2 regions of the Bradyrhizobium sp. HKCCYLRH3099 genome follow, and region 2 is predicted to be linked to the other one. Evidence: riboswitches for the same ligand, from Rfam matches in the RefSeq annotation. Region 2 holds a riboswitch; the other holds the start of a gene.
The links. A riboswitch is a leader RNA that binds a small molecule or an ion and turns the genes downstream of it on or off. The one in region 2 is predicted to bind S-adenosylmethionine.

Region 1 (7,241 bases), on a different contig from region 2:
GACGCACAACGCGCGATGCTCGCCGATCAGCCGTGCCGGCACCTGCTCGACGAAGTCGAAACCGGGACGCCACATCAGCGAGCCATAGCCGAACACCCAGAGGTCACCTTGGGGAAGCTCGCGTGGGGAGAGGGTCATTGCGGACATGACAGCGGACGCCTAAGTGTGGGGCTCGCGAATTGTTAACTTATGTACACAATCCGTGATCGCGGAATCGCCAAAATTGCTGCCCAAAGGGTGTCCTGCATGTCTCGATTGCCACAAGCGCGCCGCAGGCGCCCGCTCTGGGGGCTCTTCATTGCCCCCGTCTTGCTCCTGATCGCCGCCGTCGGCTGGAGCGCCTTCTGGTTCTTCGCTGCTTCGCAGGTCGATGTCCAGGCCGACGCCTGGCGCGCGCGTGAGGCGAAGTCCGGCCGCGTCTATGATTGTGCCAAGCGCTCCGTTGCCGGCTTCCCGTTCCGCCTCGAAGTGCGCTGTTCTGATCCGAGCGTTGCGCTGTTCTCGCAGGCGGCGGGCACACCGTTGATGAACGCCAAGCTCGACGAGATCCTGGTCGTCGCGCAGGTGTGGGACCCGAAGCGGGTCATCGCCGAGTTCAAGGGACCGGCAAAGATCGCCGATGGCCGCGGCCCGGATTCGTTCGTCGTCAATTGGCAGGTCGGCCAGGCCAGCGTCCGCGGCCTCCCCGGACCGCCGCAACGCGCCGACCTCGTGTTCGAACAGCCGACCATCGATCGCATCGAGGGCAACGCCGCCGTACCCACAGCGCGTGCCGACCACGCCGAACTGCACGGGCGGCTGGCCGAGGGTACGCCGTCGGATCATCCGGTGCTGGAAACCGCGCTGCAGATTGCCAACGGCAGCATCCAGGGTGGCCATCCGCTGCTCGCCGAACCCTTCAACACGGACATCCAGGCCCGCGTCACCGGGCTGAAGGATTTCCGCCCCAAACCCTGGCCGGAGCGGTTTCGCGAGATCCAGGCGGCGGGCGGTCATGTCGAGATCGTCCAGGCGCGCATCCAGCAGGGCGAGCTGCTCGCCATCGCCGCGGGCTCGCTGACCTTGACGGCCAACGGCAACATCGATGGCGAGGTGCAGATGACAGTGGCCGGGATCGAAAAGGTCATCCCGGCGCTCGGCCTCGACAAGATGCTCGACAACGGCGTGCCGCAGGGGACGCTCGACCGCGTCGCGCCCGGCGTGAAGTCGCAGGACGTCAACAATCTGTTGGGCGCGCTCGACCGCGCCATTCCCGGCCTCGGCAAGGTCGTCAAGCAGAACGCCAATGTCGGCGTCGCGCTCGGCATCAATGCGCTCGGCAAGGAAGCCACGCTCGAGGGCCGCAAGGCGCGGACCTTCCCGTTGCGCTTCTCCGATGGCGTCGTCGTGCTCGGTCCGTTCAAGGTCGCCCGCGTTCCTCCGCTGTTCTGATCTCAGGGCTTCTTGAGCTGCGGCAGCGGCCGGCCGAAATCCGGCGCCGCCGAATCCTGGCCGATGTCGACGATGCCGCGGCGGATCGCCCGCGTGCGGGTAAAGTGGTCGAACAGCGCCTCGCCGTCTCCGCGCCGGATCGCGCGCGTCAGCTTCGACAGATCCTCGGTAAAGGTGCCGAGCATGTCGAGCACGGCGTCCTTGTTGCTCAGGAAGATGTCGCGCCACATCGTCGGGTCGGAGGCCGCGATGCGTGTGAAGTCGCGGAAGCCGCCGGCGGAGAACTTGATCACCTCGGACTCCGTCACCTGCGCGAGCTCGTCGGCGGTGCCGACGATGGTGTAGGCGATCAGATGCGGCAGATGGCTGGTGATCGCGAGCACGCGGTCATGATGATCCGGCGTCATGATCTCGACCTTGGCGCCGAGCGCCGCCCAGAACGCGCGCAGATGATCGACCGCGCCGGCATCGACGCCGTCGGGCGGCGTCAGGATGCACCAGCGGTTGATGAACAGCTCGGCGAAGCCGGAGTCCGGTCCCGAATTCTCTGTGCCGGCGACCGGATGGGCCGGCACGAAATGAACGTGCGCGGGCAGATGCGGGGCCATGTCGCGGACGATCGCGCCCTTGACCGAGCCGACGTCGGAGACGATGGCGCCGGGCTTGAGATGCGGAGCGATCTCCGCCGCGACCGGGCCGCAAGCGCCGACGGGAATGCAGAGGATGACGAGATCGGCGTCCTTCACGGCTTCAGCATTGCTCTCGACGACACGGTCGACGATGCCGAGCTCGGCGACGCGCGCCCGCGTCTTCTCCGAGCGCGCCGTGGTGATGATCTCGCCGGCGACGCCTTGCAGCTTGGCCGCGCGCGCGATCGAGCCGCCGATCAGGCCGAAGCCGATCAGCGCTACACGTTCGAAATGCCCTGCGACGCTCACTTCGCCCCCATGAAGTCACGAAGCGCATCGATCACGAGACGGTTGGCTTCCTCGGTGCCGATCGTCATGCGCAAGGCGTTCGGCAGCTTGTAGTTGGCGACCGCGCGCAGCACGAGGCCGTGCCGGGTCAGGAATTCGTCCGCCTCGACCGCGGTCTTGCCCTGTTCGGCCGGGAAGTGAATCAGGATGAAGTTGGTGACGCTCGGCGTCACCTTGAGCCCGAGCTTGCCGATCTCCTCGGTGAGCCGGTTGCGCCACGTCTCCGTGTGCGTCTTCGACATCTGCTGATGCGCGGTGTCCTCGATCGCCGCGACGGCCGCGAGCATCGCCGGCGCCGAGACGTTGAACGGCCCGCGAATGCGGTTGATGGCATCGACGATGTGGGCGGGTCCGAACATCCAGCCGACGCGCAGTGCCGCGAGGCCGTGGATCTTGGAGAAGGTGTGGGTCACCACGGTGTTCTCGGTGGTCGCCACCAGCTCGAGGCCGAACTCATAATCGTTGCGCGAGACGTAGTCGGCATAGGCGGCGTCGAGCACCAGCAGGACATGCGCGGGCAGGCCGGCGCGCAGCCGCCTGACCTCGTCGAACGGGATGTAGGTGCCGGTCGGATTGTTCGGGTTGGCGAGCCAGACGAGCTTGGTGCGTGGCGTCACCGCGGCGAGGATCGCATCGACGTCGGTGCGGTACTCGGTCTCCGCGGCCACGACGTTCTTGGCGCCGCAGGCCATGGTGGCGATCGGATAGACGAGAAAGCCGTGCGCCGTGGAGATCGCCTCATCACCCTCGCGCAGGAACGTGTGCGCCAGGAGATTGAGGATCTCGTCGGAGCCGGCGCCGCAGACGATGCGGTCGGGATCGAGGCCGTAGGTGCGGCCGATCGCTTCGCGCAGCACCCGCGAGGTGCCTTCCGGATAGTCCTCCAGATGCGTGGCCGCGCTCTTGAAGGCCTCGATGGCCTTCGGCGACGGGCCGAACGGGGTCTCGTTGGCCGACAGCTTGAACACCTTCCGGCCGGGCTCGGGCTTGGGGCTCTTGCCGGGCGTGTAGGGTGCGATGTCGAGAATGCCGGGGTTCGGCACGGGGCGGTTCATCATCAACTCCGGACAATCATCTCGGGCGCAAGGTTGGCCTCAGCTCGGAACCGTATAGCGTTTCGCATGGCCGCCGACGAGCGCCGCCGAGCGCACAGAGGCGCCCGCCGCGATCAGCGCGGCCTTGATGCTGTCGAGGTTCGACGGCGCCTCGATCGACACCAGCAGAGCGGCGCTGTCGAAGGCGGTATCGGGCACCGCGACGACGTCCGCCAGCGGCGACAGCGCCCGCGACACCTGCGCATTCCAGCCGGAGACGCGGATGCTCCAGGTCTCGACCTCCAGCACCAGTGCGTCGTCGGCGACGCGCGACACCGCGAACACCGGCAGCGCGGCCGGATGGTCGGCACGCTCGATGAAGGGCAGCCGCGCGATGATCTTCGGCGCGCCGACAGGCTCGAGCGTGATCCACCATGGCGTATGGCCCGAGGTCGTCGATACCAGCGCCAGATCGCCCTTCGAGCGCGCCACTGCTTCAACCGCGGCCTGGGCGCTGAAATGGGCGACGTAGGGCACGACGAAGCCGAAATGGAACCTCGCGGAGTCACGCATCGCGGACTCGCCGACCGAGACGTCGGCATGCACCGAGAACGGCGCCTGGACATAGGTGAAGGTCGAGACGATCACCCGCCAGATGCCCTCGACGGTGTCCAGCGGCAGGATGCCGCGATGGCGCTGCACCAGGCGGCGCATCATGTCGGCCTCGCGCGCCGGGCGGAACGCCGAGCCGACCTCCTGGGTCTTCTTGACCTTGATCAGCCGGTCGATGATGTCGGCCCGCTGCATCAGCAAGTGGTGCACCTGCTCGTCGATCGCGTCGATCTCCTTGCGCAGATCGGCGAGCGAGGGCGGTGCGGGCGGCGGGTTCGACATGTCCGGATCACTCTGCGCGGGGGGAACGAGTGCCGTTCTGTCCGATGCGCCGGGCCTGTGCAACAGCAAGTTTACCTTGTGCTGCCTAGGCTTGGCTGGTCTGCAGCCGTGGAAAGTCCGATTGGCGGTCAACCCCAGCTTGCCTTGACGAGGAGCGCCCGCGGGACTAGTTTCTGCTCGTTCCGTGGTCATTTGAGCCGGCCGGCTTGCAGCCACGTTAAAAAACTCGCTAAACAGGCCGGGGACGTTATCGATCCCGGCCGAACCCCAGTTCAGGCCGGGTTTTTCATGGCCTGATATGTCACGTGGTTCGGGAGCCCTTGCCGGAAGGCCGGGGTGAGAGACATGACAGGCCTGACGCCGAAATCCACCTCCGCGCTGCGCAGCGTTGCGCCGGAAGAGCGTTCGCACGAAGTCGACCATCCGAGTTCGCTGGTCGCGCAGTTCGGCGCCGACAAGCCGCTCAAGCTCGATTGCGGCGTCGACCTCTCGCCGTTCCAGATCGCCTACCAGACCTATGGCGAGCTCAACGCCGACAAGTCCAATGCCGTGCTGATCTGCCACGCGCTGACCGGCGACCAGCATGTCGCCAACCGCCATCCGATGACCGGCAAGCCCGGCTGGTGGGAGACCTTGGTCGGCCCCGGACGGCCACTCGATCCCGCGCGCTACTTCATCATCTGCTCGAACGTGATCGGCGGCTGCATGGGCTCGACCGGCCCGGCCTCGCTGAACCCGACGACCGGCAAGGTGTGGGGTCTCGACTTCCCGATCATCACCATTCCCGACATGGTGCGCGCGCAGGCGATGCTGATCGATCATCTCGGCATCGACACCCTGTTCGCCGTGGTCGGCGGCTCGATGGGTGGCATGCAGGCGCTGCAATGGACGGTGGCCTATCCTCACCGCGTGTTCGCGAATCTCGCGATCGCCTGCGCGACGCGGCATTCGGCGCAGAACATCGCCTTCCACGAGCTCGGCCGCCAGGCTGTCATGGCCGATCCGGAATGGGATCACGGCCGCTACGCCGACAAGGCCACGCATCCGCATCGCGGGCTGGCGGTGGCGCGGATGGCGGCGCACATCACCTATCTGTCGGACGCCGCGCTGCATCGCAAGTTCGGCCGCCGCATGCAGGACCGCGAGCTGCCGACCTTCTCGTTCGATGCTGATTTCCAGGTCGAGAGCTATCTGCGCTACCAGGGCTCGTCCTTCGTCGAGCGCTTCGACGCCAACTCCTATCTCTATCTGACGCGGGCGATGGACTATTTCGACATCGCCGCCGACCATGACGGCGTGCTGGCCGCGGCGTTCCGCGGCATCCAGACCCGGTTCTGCGTGGTGTCGTTCACCAGCGACTGGCTGTTTCCGACGTCGGAGTCGCGGGTGCTGGTGCATGCGCTGAACGCGTCGAGCGCGCGGGTGTCGTTCGCGGAGATCGAGACCGACAAGGGGCATGACGCGTTCCTGCTCGACGTGCCCGAATTCTTCGAGATCGCCAGCGCGTTTCTCGACTCGGCCGGCAAGGCGCGCGGCCTCAAGCCTGCGACGGGAGGCTGAGCCATGAGCCTGCAAGGTGTGTTGCCGCTGGACGGCTTTTCCGGCGGTGAGGTGCTGGCCTATCGCCCCGATCATCTGTTGATCGCCGGCATGGTCGAGCGCGGCTCCAAGGTGCTCGACATCGGCTGCGGCGACGGCGATCTGTTGCAACTCTTGGAGAGCCGCGGCATCGACGGCCGCGGCATCGAGCTGTCGCGCGAGGGCGTCAACCATTGCGTCGCCAAGGGGCTCGCGGTGGTGCAGGGCGATGCCGACACCGATCTCGTCGACTATCCCGACGACGCCTTCGACTACGTAATCTTGTCGCAGACCCTGCAGGCGACGCGCCGGCCGAAGGCCGTGCTCGAAAATCTGCTGCGCATCGGCCGCCGCGCCATCGTCACTTTCCCGAATTTCGGCTTCTGGCGGCTGCGCCTGCAACTGCTCGTCGGCGGCCACATGCCGCGCACCGACAATCTGCCCTTCACCTGGTACGACACGCCCAACATTCATTTCTGCACCATCAAGGATTTCGTGCAGCTCTGCGACGAGATCGACGTGAAGATGGAGCGCGCGGTCGCTCTTGATAGTTACGGCCGTCCATTGCGCGTGGCCATGCCCTGGTGGTTCTGGAACATGTTCGGCGAGCAGGGCGTGTTTCTGCTGAGCCGGGGGGAACGGCGGTAGGGGCGCCGTCCGCTGCCCAGCATGCTGTAGACGTTTGTGTCCCGCTCTCTCAACCGTCATGGCCGGGCTTGTCCCGGCCATCCACGTCGTGCGGCACCCTGAGAACCACGTGGATGCCCGGGACGGAGCCCGGGCATGACGAGTAACCCAATTGCGACATGGGACGGAGTGGGTGATGGTCGACCTCTCTCCACCGTCATGGCCGGGCCTGTCCCGGCCATCCGCGTCGTGCGGCATCCTGAGAACCGCGTGGATGCCCGGGACTGCGCCCGGGCATGACGAGCAAATCAGTTGCCATATTGCTCGTGACAATGGCTCGTCGTAGTATCCCGCGATGGCGGGTGGCTACGTGTATTTCATGACCAATCGTCCCAATGGCACGATCTATGTCGGCGTGACCAGCAATCTTGTGCAACGCGTCTATCAGCATCGGTGTGGTCTGATCGACGGCTTCACCAAGCGATATGGCTTGAGGCGGCTGGTCTACTTCGAGATCTTCGACGATATCCAAAGCGCCATCCAGCGCGAGCACAACATCAAGCATTGGTCGCGCGCGTGGAAGGTTGGGCTGATCGTTGCAAGCAACCCCGACTGGAACGATCTCTACGATACGATCGTAATGTAGATCGCGGATGCGGAGCGACGTGGATGGCCGGGACAAGCCCGGCCATGACGAGCT
Region 2 (7,241 bases):
CTGGCCAAGCAGGTTCATGATTGCCTCGGACGGGCGCTGTCGAAGTTCATCATCGACGCGGCGCATGTCGGTCCGGCGCAGCAGAACTAGGGTCATGTTGTCTATGTGTTCGAATAAATTGTGCCGCGTATCTGGGACATGGGAGATGCTTTCGGCTGCCGTGGTCCTGGTGACGGCTCTCTCGATCAGCCCGCAGCTCGCACGCGCGCAGGGCGCCGAGGTGGCTGCCGAGTTTGCGGTCAGCGAATTGCGTCCGACCATCGGCCACGTCATGGTGGCTCAGGCCGGCAATCCGGCGCCCGGTCCGATCGCCGCCGTCAATCCTGCGGCCAAGACGTCGCCGCCGGCAAATGCGCCAGCCATGACGGACGCGCAGTCGCCCGCGAGTGCGGCGGTCATGGCCGCCACCCCGTCGCAGTCGCGCAGCATCACCGAGCGCGCGATCGACAAGGTCAAGCAGGTCGCGAAGTCCGCGAGCGACATCTTCAACCGCGTGCCCTGCCTGCCGCCGAAGGGCGTCGCGAAGAAGAATTTCATTTCCCTGCCGCATGTGGCGAACAAATTGGCCTCCGGCCTGCCGGTCGTCATCGTCGCCTTCGGCTCGTCATCGACGCAGGGCTATGGCGCGAGCACGCCCGACTACAACTATCCGAACCGGCTCGCAGCGCAGCTGCGCCGGCAATATCCGATGGCCGACATCACCGTGATCAATGCCGGCGTCGGCGGTGAGGATGCGCCGGAAATGATGAAACGGCTGGAGACGTCGGTGATCGATCGTCATCCGGATCTCGTGATCTGGCAGGTCGGCACCAATGCGGTGCTGCGCGACCTCGATCCGACCGAGACCGCCAAGCTGGTCGAGGACGGCGTCGCCAAGATCCAGGCGGCGGCGTCCGACGTCGTGCTGGTCGATCTGCAATATTCGCCGAGGGTCAACGAGCGTTCGGAGAACGCCAGCCGCATGAACAAGCTGCTCGGCCGCATCGCCGAGCTGCATCACGCCGGCATCTTCCCGCGCTTCGAGGTGATGCGCGACTGGCACGAGCGCCAGGCGATCCCGATGAATGAGTTCGTGATCTCGGACGGCCTGCACATGAGCGACTGGGGCTACGCCTGCTTCGCCCAGCTGCTCGGCGACGACATCATCCGCTCGGTCGGCCAGGTGAAGCTCGGCATCAACGCGCCGTCCGAGGTGTTGACCTATCGGCCGATGTGACGAGGGCGAGTAGGGAATAACGCGTAGCGAATAGGGGACGGGACCATCTATTCGCTACTGCCAATTCGCCATTCGCTAAGCGGCCTTCAGGGCCGCGTCGAGATCCTCGATCAGATCATCGGCATGCTCGAGGCCGGCGGAGAAGCGGATGAAGCCCTCGCTGATCCCAAGCTCGGCGCGCGCCTCCGGCGTCAGCCGCTGATGCGTGGTAGTTGCGGGATGCGTGACCAGCGTCTTGGAGTCGCCGAGATTGTTGGAGATGCGCGCGAGCTTGAGCCCGTTGAGCGTGCGGAACGCCGCGGGCTTGCCGCCCTTGACCTCGAAGCCGACCAAGGTCGAGCCGGCGCGCATCTGCTTCCTGACCGTCGCCGCCTGCGGATGGTCCTCGCGGCCCGGATAGATCAGCCGCGAGATCTTCGGATGCGCGGCGAGGAAGTCGGCCACCTTGCCCGCCGTGTCGGTCTGCGCGCGCACGCGCACAGCGAGCGTCTCGAGGCCCTTCAGCAGCACCCAGGCGTTGAACGGCGAGATCGACGGGCCGGTCTGGCGCATGAAATTGTGGATGTGCTCGGCGATGAACGCCTCCGACGACAGGATCACGCCGCCGAGGCAGCGGCCCTGGCCGTCGATATGCTTGGTCGCGGAGTACACGACGACATCGGCGCCCAGCGCCAGCGGGCTCTGCCAGATCGGGGTGGCGAAGACGTTGTCGACGATCAGCCGCGCGCCATGCGCGTGCGCGATCTCGGCAATCGCCGGGATATCCATCACGTCGAGTGTCGGATTGGTCGGGCTCTCCAGGAAGAACGACTTGGTATTCGGCCGGACCGCCTTCTGCCACTGGTCGAGGTCGAGCCCGTCGACCAGGGTCGACTCGATGCCGTAGCGCGGCAGCAGGTCCTCGACGACGTAGCGGCAGGAGCCGAACAGCGCCTTGGCCGCGACGACATGGTCGCCGGCGCGCAGGGGCGCCAGGATCGCGGTGGTGACGGCGGCCATGCCGGTGGCGGCCGAGCGGCAGGCCTCGGCGCCTTCGAGCTCGATCATGCGGCGCTCGAACATCGCCGTGGTCGGGTTGGAGAAGCGCGAATAGATGAAGCCGGGATCCTCGCCCTTGAAGCGCGCCTCGCACTCCTCGGCGGTGGCGTAGACGAAACCCTGCGTGAGATAGAGCGCCTCGGCGGTCTCGCCGAATTCGGAGCGCAGGCCGCCGGAATGCACCAGCCGGGTTTCGGGACGGTAGTGGGCGAACGACGCCGGCGCCTTCGCGGGGGACTTCGACATGTGACCTCCATCGTGACCACCGCGCCTGGCGATGGGCACAAAAAAACCGGCCTGGGAAAACTCCTCACGGCCGGGATCACAATCGTCCCCGGCCTGTTTAGCGACTTATTTAACGTGGCTGCAAGCCGGCCGGCTCAAATCACCACGGGATAAGTCGTGCTCATAGTCCCACCCGGCCTTTCCGTCAAGCCAGCCATCGGATAACCGGTCAAAAGACCCTATATAGGCTCGCATAGCCGCCATTCCGGCAAAGGATCAGGTCTTGCCGTTTTCGCTTCCCGCCGACGCCCATGGCATCCTGCCCGACCGCATGATCGTGGCGATGGCCGAGGCCGGCCTGATCATTCCCGAATACGATTTCGTCGAGAGCCAGATCCAGCCCGCGAGCTTGGATTTGCGGCTGGGCGACGTGGCCTATCGGGTGCGGGCGAGCTTCCTGCCGGGGCCGGGCTCCACGGTGGCCGAGCGCATCGACGAGCTGAAGCTGCACGAGATCGCGCTCGCCGATGGCGCGGTGCTGGAGACCAACTGCGTCTACATCGTGCCGCTGCTGGAGAGCCTGGCGCTGCCGAAGGACATCGTCGCCGCCGCCAATCCGAAGAGCTCGACCGGGCGGCTCGACGTGTTCACGCGCGTGATCGCCGACGGCACCCGCCGCTTCGACATGATCGGCGCGGGCTATCACGGCCCGCTCTATGCCGAGATCAGCCCCAAGACGTTTCCCGTCTTGTTGCGCGAGGGCTCGCGCCTCTCCCAGGTCCGCTTCCGCTACCGCGATGCCGTCTTGTCCGAGGATGAGCTCATCGCGCTGCACGAGGCCGAGCGGCTGGTCGATCGCGACGATGCCGATCTCACCGGCGGCGTGGCGCTGTCCGTCGACCTCTCCGGCAGCAATGCCAACGGCTATGTCGGCTACCGCGCCAAGCGCCATACGGGGGTCGTCGATGTCGACCGCCGCGGCGGCTATCCGGTGGAGGAATTCTGGGAGCCGATCAAGGCGCGGCCCGACGGCAGCCTGATCCTCGATCCCGGCGAGTTCTACATCCTCGCCTCGAAGGAGGCCGTACAGGTGCCGCCGGACTACGCCGCCGAGATGGTGCCGTTCGATCCGCTGGTCGGCGAATTCCGCGTGCACTATGCCGGCTTCTTCGATCCCGGCTTCGGCTATGCCGGGGCCGGCGGGCAGGGCTCCCGCGCCGTGCTCGAGGTGCGCTCGCGCGAGGTGCCGTTCATCCTCGAGCACGGCCAGATCGTTGGCCGGCTCGTCTACGAGAAGATGCTGGCGCGGCCGAACGCGATGTATGGCAGCCGCATCGGCTCCAACTACCAGGCGCAGGGCTTGAAGCTCTCCAAGCACTTCCGCCTGTAGCGCGCTGCGCGCCGCGCGCGCACCCCCAATGCATCCGGCGCACGCCGCGATGTGCTAGAGACGACCGATAATTGCGCTGCGACACCAACCGCAGCCACGCGGGGAGCGAACATGTCCGAGATCGGCCTGGCCGACACTCCGGTCGGCGAGGGGCGGCCCGTGCCGCCCGTCAAGCCGGCGCGGAACGCGGTGGCCGACGGGCCGATCCTCAAGACATTGCTGTCGCTGGCCTGGCCCAACATCATCGCCAACACTGCTGGCACCTGCGTGGTCATCGCCGAGACCTCCTATATCGGCCGGCTCGGCATCGAGGCGCTGGCCGCGATGGCCCTGGTGTTCCCCCTGGTGATCCTCACCATGACGATGTCCGGCGGTGCGATGGGCGGCGGCGTCGCCTCGGCGATTGCGCGTGCGCTCGGTGCCGGCGACACCGACCGCGCCTCGACGCTGGCTTCGCATGCGCTGCTGATCGCGCTGACGTTCGGCGCGACCTTCATGGTCGGCATGCTCACGTTCGGACCCGGCCTGCTGGAGACGCTCGGCGGCCGCGGCACGGTGCTGACCCACGCCGTGGCCTATCTGCAGATCTTCTTCGGCGGCGCCATGTTGCCCTGGCTGATGAACTCGATGGCCGGCATTCTGCGCGGCACGGGCAACATGAAGCTGCCGTCGTTCATGATCCTGAGCTCCGCGCTGCTGCAGATCGTGCTCGGGGGAACGCTTAGTCTGGGCCTCGGCTTGGGCATGCGCGGCGTCGCCGCCGGCGCGCTGCTCGCCTTCAGCGTCAGCATCTCGGTCATGGGCTGGTACCTGTTCTCCGGCCGCGCGCGCGTCAGGCCGAAGCTGCGGGGCCTCAAGATCAGCGGCGCGATGTTCGCGGACATCCTGAAAGTGGGTGCGGTCGCCTGCTTCTCACCCCTGCAGTCGGTGCTCTCGATCGCGATCTTCACGCACATGCTGGCCGGCTTCGGCACCGCCGTGCTCGCCGGCTACGGCATCGGTGCCCGGCTGGAGTTCATGATGACCACCGTGGCGTTCTCGGTCGGCATGGCGTCGGTCCCGATGGTCGGCATGGCGATCGGCGCCGAGCGTGTCGCGCGTGCTCGTCGCATCGCCTGGACGGCCGGCATCGTCTCGTTCACGTCAGTCGGCGCGCTCGCCACCTTGATTGCGTTCGTCCCGCAAGTGTGGGTCGATATCTTCACGCAGGATCCGAGCGCGCGCGCCGCCGGCGCGCATTATCTGCGCATCGCCGCGCCGATGTATGCGTTCATCGGTCTCGCAATCTCGATGTATTTCTCATCGCAGGGCGCGGCCAAGGTGCTCGGACCGGTGCTCGCGCAGACGGTTCGGCTCGTCTTCATTGCCGTCGGCGGCAGCTATCTGCTGCAGCATGCCGCGACAGAAGGCGAGTTCTTCATGCTGGCGGCGACCTCGATGGTGCTGCTCGGCGTGCTCACACTCGCCAGTGTCATGCTGACCCGTTGGGGACCGAAGCCGGCCACGGTCGAGCTCAGCCCGGCCGTGGTCACGGCCGAGCTTGCTTCCGTCGCGGAGGCTCCGCCGGTGCGGCGCGCGGGCTAGGCGGCGAGCCTCCCCAGCGTGCCCTGCATCGTGCGCGCGCCGATCTCCATCTGCTGCGCGATGTAAGGCCCGATGGCGTGCGGCAGCACGTCGGTAATCCAGATCATTCGGCAGCGAGTTTCGCCGTCCGGGATGATCTGTATCGAGGCGCTGTGCCGGGTCATGCGTGGATCGTCGATCGCATAGACGATGCGCCGCCGCGCATCGTCGCAATCGATGAGTTGCTCGCGCACGACGTTGCCGTTGGCGAAGCTGACGATGCGGACATCGTCCTCGAGCCTGGTATCGACCACGAAGCCGGGCGCCAGCCTGGTATGGACCGCGCCGAAATCGCGCACCACGGCCCACACCGCGTCTGCAGGCAGTGCAATGGAAACATCCTTGTAGATCGATGCCATGACGTTGCTCTCACGGACACACGGCTTCGATGTTGTTGCCGTCGGGATCGAGCAGGAACGCCGCGTAGTAGGTCGGGCTGTAATCCAACCGCGGCCCGGCGCCACCATTGTCGCTGCCGCCCGCCCTCAGCCCCTCGCTGTGGAACTTTGCGACCGCCGCATGGTCCTTGGCGCGGAAGGCGACATGCGCTGCGCCGCTACGTCCGGTCCTGTCGAGATAGAGCCACAGCGCCGGCTCGCCCTTCGGGCCGATGCCGGCGGAAGTCTCGTCCTTCGAGCAGAGAATGTGGCCGAGCGGCGCGAGCGCAGACGTGTAGAACCGCACGCTCGCGTCGAGATCGCTGACCTTCAGGCCGATATGATCGTACATCGATGATCTCCCAAGTGCCGCACGCGGGGCCGCGTGCATTGGGATCATCCAATCAGTGCCGGCTTATCCGTTCTTGGAAAATCTTGCGCTCGCCGCGCGAAGCCTTGCGGAACTTGGCGGGCGAGATGCCGGCGGCGCGCGTGAAGGTGCGGGTGAAGTTGGAGAGATCGGCAAAGCCCGTGTCGTAGGCGATGGCGGTGACCGGGGTGTCCTCCTCGCTCAGACGCCGCGCCGCACGCCGCAGTCGCGCCCGGATCAGATATTGATGCGGCGTGACGCCGAGCGTCGCCGCGAACAGCCGCAGGAAATGAAACGGACTGACGCCGGCTTCGCGTGCGGCGCCGGCAAGATCGATGGTTTCATGCGCATTGTCGTCGAGCCATAGCGCAGTCTCGACCGCGCGCCGGCGATCGCGCAAGCTCGGCTTGATCGAACGCTTCTGACGGCCGGTGACCGCCGCAACGAAGCGGCCGACAAGGAGATGTCCGATCTCGTCGAGGCCCAGCGTCTGCTCGCGCGTCGCGACAGCCTGTGCGAGTTCGCTGAGCACCATGAGCTCCGGCAGCGGCGGAATCGCGCCCGTCTGCCACGCCTGTCTGTTGCCGCCGATCTCGTCGACGAGCTCGTCAGCAAAAAAGAACGACAGGCACTCGTCGCCGCAGACGTGGTCGTGCGTGCACATGAACTCGTCGCCGGGGTGGCCCACCAGCAGAGCGCCGGTGACGAGTTCGTGGAAGCGGCCGCGGTGATGGCAGCCGAAGCTGCCCTTGCGCACATAGGACAGCGAGTAGCCGCCGAATTGCTCGACATAGGGACGCTCGCCCGGGACCGCTGCGCAGCGGAACTCGGACACGGTGACGTCTCGGCTTTCGAACAGGATCGTCGCGGTCATTCCGCAAATCTAATGCATGGTCCGCAAAAGGCGAGTGGCTTGCTGCAACGCCGGCGCGCGCGAGCGTTGCGCGCCCCGATCTCAGCGTGCGCGCGATGCGGCGCGCGGCCGCTCCGCGGCCAGCAAGG

Region 1: linked by a shared signal. The riboswitch ahead of metX (homoserine O-acetyltransferase MetX) and the one ahead of ACQR1Y_RS10625 (O-succinylhomoserine sulfhydrylase) in region 2 are both predicted to bind S-adenosylmethionine.

Annotation. Positions count from the first base shown of each region.
Region 1 covers NZ_JBNPTW010000025.1:25,338-32,578, forward strand. Annotated here, with positions in the region: gene ACQR1Y_RS32000 (gamma-glutamylcyclotransferase) at 1-147, opposite strand, end outside; gene ACQR1Y_RS32005 (DUF2125 domain-containing protein) at 247-1,431, shown strand; gene ACQR1Y_RS32010 (prephenate/arogenate dehydrogenase family protein) at 1,434-2,369, opposite strand; gene hisC (histidinol-phosphate transaminase) at 2,366-3,463, opposite strand; gene ACQR1Y_RS32020 (chorismate mutase) at 3,503-4,336, opposite strand; SAM riboswitch at 4,511-4,590, shown strand; gene metX (homoserine O-acetyltransferase MetX) at 4,682-5,896, shown strand; gene metW (methionine biosynthesis protein MetW) at 5,900-6,562, shown strand; gene ACQR1Y_RS32035 (GIY-YIG nuclease family protein) at 6,897-7,187, shown strand.
Region 2 covers NZ_JBNPTW010000003.1:535,700-542,940, forward strand. Annotated here, with positions in the region: gene ACQR1Y_RS10615 (SGNH/GDSL hydrolase family protein) at 1-90, shown strand, start outside; gene ACQR1Y_RS10620 (GDSL-type esterase/lipase family protein) at 146-1,216, shown strand; gene ACQR1Y_RS10625 (O-succinylhomoserine sulfhydrylase) at 1,292-2,500, opposite strand; SAM riboswitch at 2,577-2,656, opposite strand; gene ACQR1Y_RS10630 (2'-deoxycytidine 5'-triphosphate deaminase) at 2,763-3,869, shown strand; gene ACQR1Y_RS10635 (MATE family efflux transporter) at 3,981-5,453, shown strand; gene ACQR1Y_RS10640 (SRPBCC family protein) at 5,450-5,851, opposite strand; gene ACQR1Y_RS10645 (VOC family protein) at 5,862-6,221, opposite strand; gene ACQR1Y_RS10650 (helix-turn-helix transcriptional regulator) at 6,274-7,113, opposite strand; gene ACQR1Y_RS10655 (methylated-DNA--[protein]-cysteine S-methyltransferase) at 7,195-7,241, opposite strand, start outside.